One region of the Mucilaginibacter sp. CSA2-8R genome, then DNA from elsewhere that is predicted to be linked to it. Evidence: riboswitches for the same ligand, from Rfam matches in the RefSeq annotation. Region 1 holds a riboswitch; the other holds the start of a gene.

Region 1 (7,073 bases):
CAAACTTTTTTCGGCCGTCGGTGCGATAACAATAAGTTTTGCCGGTTGAGCTGGCATAGCTAATGGCATCAAACACATATAAATCGTTGTTAAAACCGTCGATGGTAAGGCCGTAAGTTAATGCTACCGTTGTACCGTCAGTGATAAAATTATTACCCGGTGTACCTGTCGAAACATCAAGCGAACGAATTACTGATGATGAAGTTGTTACAAAAGCATTGTTGCTGCCAATGGTTAAAGAGCCATAGCCGGCATAATCAGTGTTGCTGCTTACTTTGGTATCGGTAATGGTGTTGATACGATCTAATGATGGTTTCAGGTTGGCGTAATTTCCATCGCAAGCCACATAAATGTCTCCATTAGGGGCGGCTGCCACTTTGGTTGGATTCCAGCTTACAGTAATATCTTTAATCTTAGTAAAACTGGCCAGGTCAACCACCGTTACAACGGTGTTCTTACCGTTTTTATAAAGATAGCTATAGTCAGAGTTAGCGATATACAATTTTCCTTTCGAAACTGCCATTCCTTCCAAAGCTTCGCTTAACACCAATTCGCCATCCACACTCAGGCTGGCTGTATCAATACGGCTAACCTTGCCATCAAGCCTCGAAACATAGGCTTTGTTTTGATAAAAGGCAATTTTGCGCGGCATGTAACCATCGTTAGTGGTATTGAAAGAGATACGTTTGATGGATTTTCCGGTTTTGGGGTCCAGCACATCTACAAACGATTGCGCAGTGCCCTGCAAACCGCTTACTACACAATAAATTTTGCTGCCATAACGCTGCAGGTCGTTAGCGGTTTCGCCCAGGTTGGTGCCATTAACGGTTTTATAATAATTGTTGTCAACCGTTTTAGTAGCTGTATTATAATAAGTTATGGTACTGTTGGCCTTGCCTAAGTTACCTTCGCAAAGTACATATACGCCGGCAGTGCTTTCAATTTCGCCGGTGCGGCTGTCTTTGTCTTTTTTACACGAGCCCAATAACAAAGTGCCGGCTAATGCTACAAAGGCAAACGGGGAGTAACGTAAAAATTTAATCTTCATGTTGGATATACTATATAATTAATAAATGAATGCAAAATGAGCCGGCACATCGCCGGTGGTAACCTTCCACTTCTGTTTGCCGCTGGCATCAAAGCAGTAAAGTGTACCCGGTGTTACATAATCGCGGGCATCGGTTACCAATACCTCTTTGGTGGCCGGATTAACGGCCAGTCCGTAAGGCTGGGAAATGCTTAGATCGGTGCCGTCGGTAATAAAGGGCTGGTTGAGCAGCGTTTCGGTGTTCACGTTTAAAATCTGGTAGTTATACTTTGGTTGGGCGTTGCCGCTGTTGGTGCTGATGATGTATAGCTGGTCATCATCAAGGGTAATAGTACGGGCGGGGAGGTCGATCACTTTTTTGATTTGTCCGCTTTGTGCATTTACAACGTACAATTTTGGCGGAATGCTCAAATAGTCGCCACGCGAGGTAACGTACAAGTCGCCGTAACGGTCGGCTTTAATTTGATTGAGGTTAATGGCCACATCAATGCGGCGGGTTTCGGTAAATGTGGCTAAGTCTACCACCGATAAGGTACGCTCGTAGTTGGGCGGACTATAGCCGCCCGAGTTAGCCACATACAAATTGTTATTGATAATGGCCATTTCCTCAGGCTGGCGGCCCACGGTAACCCGGCGTTCAATTTGCAGGCTGGCGGTGTCAATTTCGGCTACTATGCCGTTGGGTGCATTAGCATTACCAATGGCGCTCAGGTAGGCACTCACGTAAGCCTTGTTTTGCCGGAAGGTGATATATCGGCAGTTAAGCAAATCAATCTGCGTAATGCGTTTGCCGGTTTTGGCATTCAACACTTCTATTTTGTTAGAGTTGTTGACTACCACATACAGCTTGGAGCCGTAAACGGCCATGTCGTTACCCACATCGCCCAGGCCTTTGGTAACCTCGGGGTTAACCTGGTTGTAAATGTTTTTGCGGTATAGCCCGGTGGTGTAATTCACATAATCGAGCGTAGCTTTATTGGCATTAAAATTTCCCTCGTTTAATAAGTAAATACCTTTTACTACGCTGGCCGGGTTAGGGATAAACAGGGTGCTTACCTGCTCGGCTGTAGGCGGTGCATCTTTGCGGCACGATGTAGCCAGTAACCCAAGCAGCGCAAACGTTAAAAATATGTATCTGTTGAATGGTTTGTTCATGCGTTAAATGTTGATGCTGAATTTTAAACGGTAATTGCGCCCCGGCATCGGGAAGTTGTTAATAACGTCGTAATACTGGTTAAGCAGGTTATTTACCTCGGCCGCTATATTAAGCTGGTGCCCATGGTAAGCGGGCTGCCAAATCAGCGAGGCATCGTGCGTGTACCAGGGGGCTACATAGTTTTCGGGGATGTTGGCTTTTTGACTGTAACGCTGCCCGGTATAGATGTAGCTGTAATTGATGCTCCACCGTTGCCAAAGCAAACCAGCACGTGCCGAGCCGCTATGTATAGGGGTATAAGGAATTTGCCCGTTAGAAAAACTGCCTTCGCTTACGTCACGGGCTTGTTGGTAGGTATAACTTAGGGCGGTATTAAGCAGCACATTGTTATGCACGAGCCAGGTAAGCTGTGCGTTAGTTTCCATGCCCTTAATATTTACCCGGCCAATGTTTTCCATCACCCATCGGCGCAGGTTTTGCCCCGGCACAGCCAGTATTTTATTGCTAACCTGATTGTAATAGGCATCGTACTGCACACTAACTTGCCTTAATGCACCCTGGTTAAAGTATTTTTGATAGGTAAATCCGGCGTCGTATTGCCGCGAAAACTCGGGTTGTAAATCGGCGCTGCCCACAAAGGTGTAATACAACTCGTTAAAGGTAGGCAGGCGGTACAGGCTTTTATAAAAGCCGCGCAGTCTAAAGGTGCCTGTAGCCAATGGTTGCCACGATAACAGCAGCGCAGGCGTATACTTGTGCATAGGCCGGGCAGCATCAAATGCCTCGGTAGTTTCGGTAGCCCAAGTGCTCACCACATTGGCTTGCAGGGTAAACCGGGGCCAGTAAAACTGGGTAGCCAGTGCAGTGAGCCAGGTATTACGGGTAGGGTAGGCAAAGCGGTAAATATTGGCTCTTAAAGTATTGCGCTGATAATCGGCTGAGGCAGACACCATCCAGAATGAATTGATCTGAAAAAGATTGGCTGCAGAAAAATAGGCTTCCTTTTGATGATAGCGGCTGTCTGACAAGCCGCTCAGGGTTACAATCTCCGGGTCAAGGTAGCGCAGGTAATCGTCGGCATATTTTGCATGCAGCATCAGGCTGTATATTTTGCCGTTGAGGTGATAGGAGGATTGCACAAACGTGTTGCGGTCCCACTCGCGCTGGGTGTAATCAAACTTGTTAGCCACCACGGCGCCGGGTAGTCCCCGCTCGGAGTTGTAATGATAAATTTTTACATCCCATTGGCTGCTATCGCGCAAGTGGCCCTGCAAGCCGGCTTCGGCCCTAAAAGACTGAATGTCCGAATTGTTCCGGATGGCAGTCGTGTCGTACACGCCATTGGTATACCTGAATTTGTAACGCCCGTTAGCCTGCATAAATTCGGTGCTGATGCTGCCTGATACCTGGCCGCTTATTTTATGCTGCCACAAAAAAGTAGGGTTGATTAAGCCGAAAGACCCAATGCGAAACCCGGCTTTATAAGTGTTAGCACTGCCTGCACTAAACTCTGGTTGCCGTGCATTAAGGTAGATGGCGCTACCGGCAGCCAAGCCGCGTGCGGGTTGAAAAATGCTGCTTTTTTGCGCGTTATACAATTCCACGCTGCCCAGGTTGTCTAACGAGAACTTGCCTAAATCTACCTGGCCATTCTGGGCGTTGCCTAATTGTACTCCATCATAAAACACGGCCACCTGGCTACTGCCCAAGCTGCGCACATCTACCGTTTTAAGGCCACCAACGCCGCCGTAGTCTTTCAACTGCACGCCCGAAAAATAACGAATGGCATCTGCTACCGATAGGCTGTTGAGGCGCTGCAGAGCGGGGCCTTTCAGTATTTGGGCAGGGGTAGGCGAGGCGGCAGGCAGCGCACTGATTTTGGCTGTTATCTCAACGGGTTGTAACTGTTGGGTGCGCAGTGTATCTGTCGGCTTCTGTTGGGCACACACCGGCAGGGCATAGCCGGCTATCAACCACCCAAGGGCTGCTGCCAACTTTAAACGCCATAAAAAGCCATTACGCCAAGGCGTGTTAAGCTTCAATAATTTCATGTGTGATGTGAGTTTTAGCCCCACAGCAAACCGAAAATTGTACACTAAAAATGAAAAACACGAAAAGTATCTTCATTCAGCTTCAATCCGCGAAAGCTATGAATAAGTAAAGCTAAAGGCAGGTATTCTGACTTGTTCCCCTCGGCCCGTCTTCCCATACGCGTTGGCGTACAGTGACTAAAGATTGGGCTCCGGTTTTATAGAACTTACAGCTGCGGGACAGTTCCGGACTTACACCGGATTCCCTTTTAATCCCAGAATACGACGTTCCGGGAACCAAAAGCGCCGCAAAGGTAGTGTTTTGCAAGGCTAATGCGAAAATTTAATTGGGCAGTCTTAGATGGTCGGTTTGCGTTTCGCTAACCAAGTAGATTTGGATATTAATTTGGCCCAGCACGGCATAGGCGGCTATGATAGCTCAGAAGCCATACCGCGTCAGCAATATTGCTTGCTGGATAGAAAATACACCTATACCTACACTATGTGTTTAGCAGGCATGCCGGTAAACGGGCAATAATTTCCGGCTGAAACTTGCACAAGCGATGGCCAGCACTGTTAGCCATCTTTAAGCCCTGTAAAATCATTAATAATGTTTAAAATACTTGGGTCAATCATTTTACAGGACTTAACTATTTAAATATCTTTAATGCCTGATTAATTGATTTAAATGCATTACCGACCTGGCCTTCACATCCTGGCTGAATTTACCACTGTTCAGTCCTCTTTATTGCAAACCTCAATGGACTGCAAAGCTTTTTTCAATCAGCTGATTACCAAATACCAGCTGTATAACGTTGGCGAGGTCTACCACGATTTTCCGAGCGGGGGATTTACGGCAGTGATCTGTTTAACCGAGTCGCATTTGTCTATCCACACCTGGCCCGAGTACCAGATGGCTACCTTCGATGTTTTTTTATCGAATTACCAGAAAGATAATAGTGCTAAGGCTCGTGCTATTTACCAGGATACACTGGAGTTTTTTAAGGGTGCTGAAACCGGTAAGAGGGAAATTACACGATAATTATGGCTGCCGTAAAGTTACAAGCATTTCCCCCGGAGCAGCAGATTACCTGCCCCAAATGCAAGCACAACGTTACGCTGTACGACGCATCATCGTGCGATTACTTTGTTTGCAGCGTTTGCGATTCTTACATCAATTACTCCGAAAGCGGCTTTCACCTGGTGCATACCGTTGCCCCAAAGCCAAAGCTAAAACCACTCATACCTTTAGGTACTGAGGCTGAACTGAAAGGTTTGCCATATAAAGTTATAGGCTACCTGGAAAAGGTAGAGAACGGAACTAAGTACGCTTGGCGCGAGTATATGCTTTACAATTACACCAAGGGCTACGCATTTTTATCAGAGTACCAGGGCCAGTGGAATTTTATAGCCGGTATTGAGCATTTTCCTGAATTGGAAAAGGTTTATAGTGATGAGCATGGCGCCGAGTGTAACGGTATTGAGTATAGCTTGTTTAACAAATATACTCCTGTTATTACCGGCTTATTAGGCGAATACGACTGGAACGTACTGGACGAAAAAATACGCGCTTCAGAATTTATTGCGCCGCCCTATCTGCTGGTGAAAGAGCAAGACAAGAAAGCCCAATCGATAGTTAGCTGGTACAAAGGCGAATACATGGAGGCTCGCGAAATAGCCGATGCCTTTAAACTGCCATTAGCTAATTTTCCGCCTAAGCTTAGTGTGCAGCCCAATGAGCCGTCTGTGCACTACGCCCGCTGGAAGTCGATTGCCTGGATAACGCCTTTCATCGTCTTGCTGATGCTGGTGGTGGCCCTGGTGTTGAGTATTGATAGGCCAAGTGCAGTAATATTTGATGAGGTTTTACCGCTCACTACCGGCTCGCAAACCAGCAGCGACACCGCAAAAATAGTGTCGGGAATAATTGATACGGCCATCAGATTTGGTGTAACCAATAGTGCGCTAAACAACCAAAATAATAATCAGTACGTTGCCGATGCCGATAAAAATATCGAGTTTAAACCCATCAAAACACAGGCGTTTAAAGTAGATAACGCTACGCCGCTCGAGTTTGACATCAGTTCGGAAGTGGATAATAATTGGACCGAAGCAACCATTGTGCTGGTAAATGACAAAACCAACGAAACCTGGGAAGTGACCAAAAGCATCGAATATTACCATGGTTACGAGGATGGCGAAAACTGGTCGGAGGGCGATCAGAGGGCTAACGTGCTGCTATCGGGTATCCCCAAAGGCACTTATCATCTCAACGTTTATCCATCTGCGGGCAATAGGTTGGTGGCCAATATTAGAATTGTCATTACCGAAAACGTGATTTTGTGGCGCAATATCTTCATTACCCTTTTGTTTTTGTGCATGTACCCGCTTTATTGCTGGTTCCGCATGCAGCAATTTGAAAAGCAACGCTGGGCAAACAGCGATTACTCACCTTACGACACCGAAGACTAACCGCCATGAAATACGAGCAGATTAAACTCAATAAATTTTACATCATCATTGTCCTGGCCGTTGCCGGGTGGTTTACCTACGCTACCCTAAACGGCATTGCTTACTGGGAGAGTAGTAACGTAATTAAAAATACAGCGTATCACAGTACTGGCGGCCATCGCCATGTGGTGGGGTACGGTGCAGGCTTTAATCATAAATAAAAGCGTATGAATCAAAGGCTTCCTGTACTGCTGCTGGTTTCGGTATTTATTATAGCTACCTGCGGACTGATTTACGAACTGATTGCCGGCACACTGGCCAGTTACCTGTTAGGTGATTCGGTTACGCAATTTTCTACCATCATCGGTGTTTACTTGTTTTCGATGGG
Region 2 (7,073 bases), 1.8 Mb from region 1:
CTGGCTGGTATTAAAACAGGAGACGTAGTTAATCAAGTTGGCTTAACCCATATTGATAGCGCTACAGCTTACGCAACAGCAATGTCAACGTACTGGCCCGGAGATACAGTCAGTCTGCACATTAAGCGGGAAAACCAGGAACTGCACTTTGCCCTGCTGTTGACCTATCCCCCACTAACAAGTTCCAGCCACCCTGCCGAGCACTTTGCGGGCGGTAAAAGTAGACGCCGGGACGGCTTTACGCATGTCTACACTAACGATGCAGTGCTAAAACCTGAACAGTGCGGTGGTCCTGTTTTTAATCTGAAAGGAGAGTTCTGCGGTACACAGATAGCGCGCTACAGCAGGGCAAACAGTTTGCTATTACCTGCTGAAGTCTTGCGAGCTTTTATCAACACGGCTTACGGCAATGCAAAGATGGAGCTTCAAAGCAACAGGCAGGCAAAGTGAAACGGAAACATCCATAAAGTTTCAAAATACAGGTTAAGCCGTTCACAAAGTTGTAAAGAAGCTGAATTTTATAGATGCATTGATTTGAGGTTTTGCAAACCCAAATTCACTGGAGCATAAAATCTTTTCTGCTCCGGTGAATAAACTGTAGTATCTTAATAACAGTTGGTTGCATCAAACCGTCAACCAACGCCTGTTCAAAAGCTGTAACTTTATTAATTCACCAGTAACATACGGTGTATTATTTGGGGTGAATGAGTAGCCATTAAACATCCTAAGAGCTTAATAAGCTCTTAGGATGTTTAATATCGAAATGCGGTGTTGCCAATCATGGTCACATTCACTTGATTGTATTCTACCGTCATCATGATGTGTTCCATTCATACTGAACAAACTGCGCCACAGCCAGAGCGTTAGCCTGTTGAGCATTGAGCTTGTCATAAACCTCAGCGGCAGGCATCAGACGTTTATTTAGGGAAACGTTGATTTAGGGCTGTCTGTATCTCTCACTAACTCTGCAGCCGAAGGAATTCTGAGCGTCCTATGCCTTCATTACTCACCTCTTGCAACAGATACCTGATCCCGACTGCAGGTTTTTTTCCAGGCTATACTTCATCAAATAGTGTACGGTGACTTATTTTCAAATTTAAAAGACATGAATATTATGCATATTCTTGATCTCTGCCATCACGAAGGTGCTGTGGGTGCTTCCTATACTCTCGACAGAGCCCAGCTTATTAAATACAAAATCCTGATAATGCTTCATATCTCTGGCAAAAACCTTAAGCAAAAAATCGTACTCACCCGACACATTATAACATTCTACAACCTCATGTATGCTCATAATATCTTCTACAAAATGGTGCCCTATCTTGCGGTCGTGCTGTTTAAGTTTAATATTACAGAACACCATAAATCCGTTACTCAATTTTTCAGGATCGAGCAATGCGATATACTTCTTAATAAATCCACTGCTCTCCAACCTTTTTACCCGCTGAAGAACCGGCGTTGAAGAGAGGTTTACCTGAGCAGAAAGTTCTTTTACCGTAAAACTCGAGTTATTTCCCAGTATCCTTAAAAGCTTTAAATCAATCTCATCAAGTGCATCCATAGTTTAAATCGCTTTCTACACAACAAATGTAAGGTCTTAAAAGATAAAAATTCTATTTTATAATATCCATTAAGCATATTTCACCTATTACTTGCGCGTTAAAAGTTTCAATCTCTTGATTTATACATTTGCACAGCACTTTACACTTGCCACGAGCAGGTGATGTTCTTTGTAATTTTTAACGATCGGATGTGGTTTTACTTAGCGGTAAATGAATAGGGAATTGTGTGTGAATCACGAACTGTCGCGCAACTGTAAGTAACATACCCAAGTTCTTTTCAATTTAGTCCACTGCCAAAAGCGGGAAGGAAGATGAGAACTGTTACAAGTCAGGATACCTGCCCCATCTGTATTGACAATGCTTTCGCGATTAGAAGCTTAAGTCAGATCAATGTTTATGTATGAGGTCTATAACAAAGGCCAATGGGACATCTATGTCTTGTTTTTACGATAAACACAAGTCTAGGGCATCTTCGCATAGCAGAGTTTAAAAACATAAAGAACTTATTATGATGATCATTAACCATTAAAAAAAGTTTAGTACATGTTAACTCAAAATCTTGGCTACCCGCGCATTGGTGGCCAGCGACAACTAAAAAAAGCCTGTGAACAATATTGGGCAGGAAAGATCAACTTTGACGAATTGAGTCAAGTGGCCCGAGCCATAAAAACTGATAATTGGCAAACCCAATTAGAGGCCGGTATTGACCTTATTCCGTGCAATGATTTTAGTTTTTATGACCATGTGCTGGATACCAGCCTGCTGTTAGGCAACATACCTAAACGTTACGCCGAGGTACTTACCGGCGTTAAAGGCAATAGCGAGATCGACTTATACTTTGCTATGGCACGCGGTTATCAAAAGGGTGACTTGGATATAACCGCTATGGAAATGACTAAATGGCTGGATACCAATTACCATTATATTGTACCCGAGTTTAGCGCCAACCAGGAATTCAAGCTGTTTTCAGAAAATATTTTTAGCGAATTCACACTCGCTCAACAACAACTGGGTGCAAAAGCTAAGCCGGTGTTACTGGGTCCGGTGAGTTACCTGCTGTTAGGTAAAGAGAAAGAGGAAAATTTTGATCGCATTGATTTGATTAAAAAGCTGATACCCCTGTATGTTGAGATCATCAATCGCCTTAAGCAATTAGGGGCTGCCTGGATACAACTGGACGAACCTTGTCTTGCACTCGACTTGTCAAAAATAGAGAAGGAGGCATTCGAATATGCTTACCGCTCTATCGCCAATCGTGTAAGCGGTATCAAAATTTTGATAGCGACGTACTTTGAGGGGCTACTTGATAACACACAGTTAGCGGTTAACCTACCGGTTGCTGCCCTGCACATCGATTTGGTGCGTGCCCCTGAGCAACTGGATGAAGTGCTGGCATTTATCCCTAACTATATGACACTTTCTTTGGGTTTAATTGATGGCCGTAACATTTGGAAAAATGACTACGAAAAGTCAATCAACCTAATCAATAAAGCCATATCGAAATTAGGTGCAGATCGCATCATCATTGCACCATCATGCTCTTTGTTGCACAGCCCTATTGATCTGGAGGCGGAAACCACGATCGATCCGGAGATCAGGAACTGGATGGCCTTTGCCAGGCAAAAGCTGTTTGAGGTAGTTGAACTAAAACAGATTGCACAAGGAGATCATACGCTATTAGCTGCAAACAAAGCGGCCATAGCTAGCCGCCGCACGTCTGTTAAGGTACATAAGCAAAACGTTAAAGACCAGGTAGCAGCCATTACGGAAGCTGATGCTTCGCGCAAAAGCCCATTTCCTGTACGCCAGCAATTGCATCATGAACGTTTTAGTCTGCCGGCTTTCCCTACCACCACTATTGGGTCATTTCCTCAAACAGAAGACATTCGGCAATTGCGTGCCAAGTTAAAGAAGGGCGATCTGACACCTGAACAATACGAAAAAGCCATCAGGGAAGCGACTGTGGAGGTGATACGCTGGCAAGAAAACCTTGGTTTGGATGTACTGGTGCACGGAGAGTTTGAACGTAATGATATGGTGGAGTATTTTGGTGAGCAGTTGGACGGCTTTCTGTTTACTAAGAATGGCTGGGTACAAAGCTATGGCAGCCGTTGTGTAAAGCCTCCGGTGATTTACGGCGACGTAAGCCGCCGGCAGGACATGACCGTGCATTGGATTACCTTTGCCGCCGCGCAGACCAAAAAGCTAATGAAAGGTATGCTGACCGGACCCGTAACTATACTGCAATGGTCTTTTGTGCGCGATGACCAGCCGCGCGACATAACCACCAACCAGATTGCCTTAGCAATACGTGATGAGGTATTGGCGCTGGAAAAAGCAGGCATCGGTATTATACAGATTGATGAGGCAGCCATACGTGAAGGGTTACCCCTGCGCAAAGCCAAACACCCTCACTATCTGGACTGGGCGGTAAAAGCCTTCCGCATTACGGCTGGTGGTGTTGAAGACCAAACGCAGATACATACCCACATGTGCTACAGCGAATTTAACCAGATTATTGAGCATATTGCAGCTATGGACGCCGATGTAATTACCATTGAAACCTCACGTTCACAAATGGAGCTGTTGCATGCTTTTGCCCATTTCAAATATCCGAATGAGATAGGCCCAGGCGTATATGATATACATTCGCCCCGGGTACCAACAACCGATGAAATGGTGTCACTTTTAATTAAAGCTTCTGCCCTGTTACCAGCACAAAACCTTTGGGTGAATCCGGATTGCGGTTTGAAAACCCGGAAATGGCCGGAGACTAAAGCGGCACTCGAAAACATGGTTGCCGCAGCTAAGGCAGCCCGTGAAAAGATCAGCGTTTAAGGCAATATTTGATACGGCGGGCGTAATGCCCACCGTATTCTTAGTAATGCTTTTTAGAACGTCATAAGCGTTTACAGAACAAAGCTATATGCTTATATTCTTCTTAGTTACCGGTCGTACCGGCTTCATTGGCGCAGGGCCTTATTATATAGATCCCTCGATTAATCGTTTAATTTTATGTGATGTGCAGATGGCACCATTCTGTAACAAACACAATGTTGAAAATTGGTGGTCAGACGACTTTGATAGTTATTTATCGAAATAACCTTATCCCTTGAGTTGCATCCACGTCAGTGAGGTTAAGGCAAAGCGGTATTTCCCATGCTGCATTCGGGTAACTAAATAGCGGAATGCTGTTAAGCAATGCGTGATAGTATCCACTTAAACCCTTTTATAAAACTTTTGCTCACAATTTTTAAAGCCGCAGAATGCGCAGGGAATAAAAATCGTATCTGTCAACGTTGGTTGTTTAAGATAAATAAACCCTAATTAAGAAGCTGCAGGTTTGTTAACACATAAGTCAGGAAGGCTTAACGCTAATTTGTAATTCTAAAATATAAATACAGTCACGGTGTTAAAATAACATTCAGTCTTAGTTCTCCGATAAGTATAATTTTTGAAGCTGAAAGCTGGACTTATACTTTTCTGAATCCGGCAATGCGAAGATTGCCAATCAAAACTTTGGCACCATTGTGATAAGACAAAGGGGCACTCAGATAGAAATTTTTGGTTTCGGATGGCAGAAATAATTCTGTATCCGTAATTTTAGTTTTGTCTAAATATAGCACAAACCGGTCCCCATCCACCATTATAGAAACATGCATCGAACGATTGTTATAAGGAGTTAAATCAAAATTGGTAGATAAATACTTGCCGTGCGCATTACCCACAACAATATCATCATTATTATAATATTGCAGCGTAGTATGGGCTCCATCCTGCTGTATATATCCCCTGACACTATTGTCATTAGTAAAACCGAAAATTACAGGATCGACATCACTTACTTTGTCTGCAGCAACAATGATATCAAACTCTACAGTGAAACGTTTTGGGTAAAAAAGCTGCTTAGTAAGCCTGTACGTGGCGTTGGCCTCCATTAACAGCCATTTCCCAGGCATATCATCCAACGTGGCTACCGTGGCAGATCCGTTCGTTTTAAGTGATCTGACGGTAGCTCCAGCCGGCACTGCAGAAAAGCTTTCCACAAAAAGCACAGAATCTCCAGAAGAAAAATCGAAAGCAGCATTCACTTTTAATCTTTTATTTCCGGACACAGGCTCTGTTTTAGGCTCTTTTTTCCCATCCATCATTTCGCCTGCTTTTTGCGCTGCTCTGTCTTTCGCTTTTTGCAGCAACCCGCCGAATTGCGCCTGAGCGTTAGATGTAATTAAAAAAACAGCGACAGTACCAATAATGATTGCTTTGTATTTATTCATAGCTTGAAATTCTTCAGCTTAAACATAAAAGTTGTGTTTTAGTTTAATAATTCACTATCTGTCACAACTTATTGAATCATTTAGTTTAAGTGCAATAAAGCAGTAATAAACGCCTATTGCGTTGTACTCCCGTCTCGAAGCAAGTCGGCTAAAAGTATGTCAGCGTATTTAACCAAAAATGCTTAATTATAAAAGGCTCTTTCATTTAAGCTTAAGGAAGTTGCAGCAGCCGAATATATAAGGACTTTTTGTATAAAAGCATTTATAGGCAAAATATGGTTCAGCAGGGGCCCTGCACTCATCAAAGGATGCTGTTAATTATTTTTAAGTTCAACATGCCAATGCGCTACTATGGCGTCCAGTTCCTTTTTTGTCAGATAGGTTACTGCACCATGCTTCGGGCTTGTAAAATTGGTCGTTTTCATGACACCATCGTTGAAGTGTTTCAGGTCCTTGAAGTGATTAAAGTTGGTTGTTTCGCTAAATCCCATGTTGCTGGGGCGGGCGCCATAAACGTCATACATTAAAACATAGGTGTTGGTGCCAATACGTTTAAACACGTTTGGAGCTTCTGTAGATACTTGCTCAGGGTCTATCCGGTGTTCTTTATCGGGTTGGTAACCAGTGTTAATTTTATCAGAAACGGCGTGCCAAATCTTAGCACCTGCAACAAAAAACATTTGGTATTCATTTCCTACCTTAGTAATATCGGCATCAATACCACCAACTTCGTTGATGCGCTTCGGAACGGTTTCGAGTTTGGTAAAGTTTGCATTTGCATAGGCGTAATAAATGCCAGCATCCTTATTGTTATAACGGATAGTAAAATAAACCATCATTTTCTTGGCTGTTGGGTCATAGATCGTTTCGGGTGCCCAGGCACAATCAATATCTCCCAGCTCCGGAAATGCCTTATCGACACGAAAATCTGCATGTGTCCAATGTATCAGGTCGTACGATTTCATGAGTACCAGCGCCCGGTTATTGCCCCAACCGTATTTTTCGTGGGGCCGCTCCCATTCCGTATCGCGGTAGCCGGCACGCTTACCAAATATATGCAGGTCTGTCATAGCCAGATAGAACGCCCCATCCGGACCTCTGGAGATGTGCGGATCCCGGACACCCTTTTGCTCAGCAAGCCCGGAGCCAATAAAAACCGGTTTGCCGTTATTAATATCCGTGAAGGTATAACCATCAGCGCTGACAGCGAGGTATGCAGACTGGTCCTGGTCTT

What was found. A riboswitch is a leader RNA that binds a small molecule or an ion and turns the genes downstream of it on or off. The one in region 1 is predicted to bind cobalamin.
Region 2: it holds a riboswitch for cobalamin, as region 1 does, so the genes downstream of both, metE (5-methyltetrahydropteroyltriglutamate--homocysteine S-methyltransferase) here and AAGR14_RS14685 (TonB-dependent receptor) in region 1, are expected to answer to the same signal.

What each region holds. Positions count from the first base shown of each region.
Region 1 is NZ_CP152389.1:3,420,685-3,427,757, reverse strand. It holds gene AAGR14_RS14695 (DUF5074 domain-containing protein) at 1-1,048, opposite strand, end outside; gene AAGR14_RS14690 (DUF5074 domain-containing protein) at 1,067-2,203, opposite strand; gene AAGR14_RS14685 (TonB-dependent receptor) at 2,207-4,255, opposite strand; cobalamin riboswitch at 4,355-4,551, opposite strand; gene AAGR14_RS14680 (hypothetical protein) at 4,629-4,772, shown strand; gene AAGR14_RS14675 (S-adenosylmethionine decarboxylase) at 4,923-5,276, shown strand; gene AAGR14_RS14670 (DUF4178 domain-containing protein) at 5,279-6,706, shown strand; gene AAGR14_RS14665 (hypothetical protein) at 6,712-6,906, shown strand; gene AAGR14_RS14660 (polyamine aminopropyltransferase) at 6,913-7,073, shown strand, end outside.
Region 2 is NZ_CP152389.1:1,662,971-1,670,043, reverse strand. It holds gene AAGR14_RS07260 (trypsin-like peptidase domain-containing protein) at 1-450, shown strand, start outside; gene AAGR14_RS07255 (Lrp/AsnC family transcriptional regulator) at 1,097-1,561, opposite strand; cobalamin riboswitch at 1,737-1,922, shown strand; gene metE (5-methyltetrahydropteroyltriglutamate--homocysteine S-methyltransferase) at 2,106-4,400, shown strand; gene AAGR14_RS07245 (hypothetical protein) at 5,036-5,839, opposite strand; gene AAGR14_RS07240 (glycoside hydrolase family 43 protein) at 6,154-7,073, opposite strand, start outside.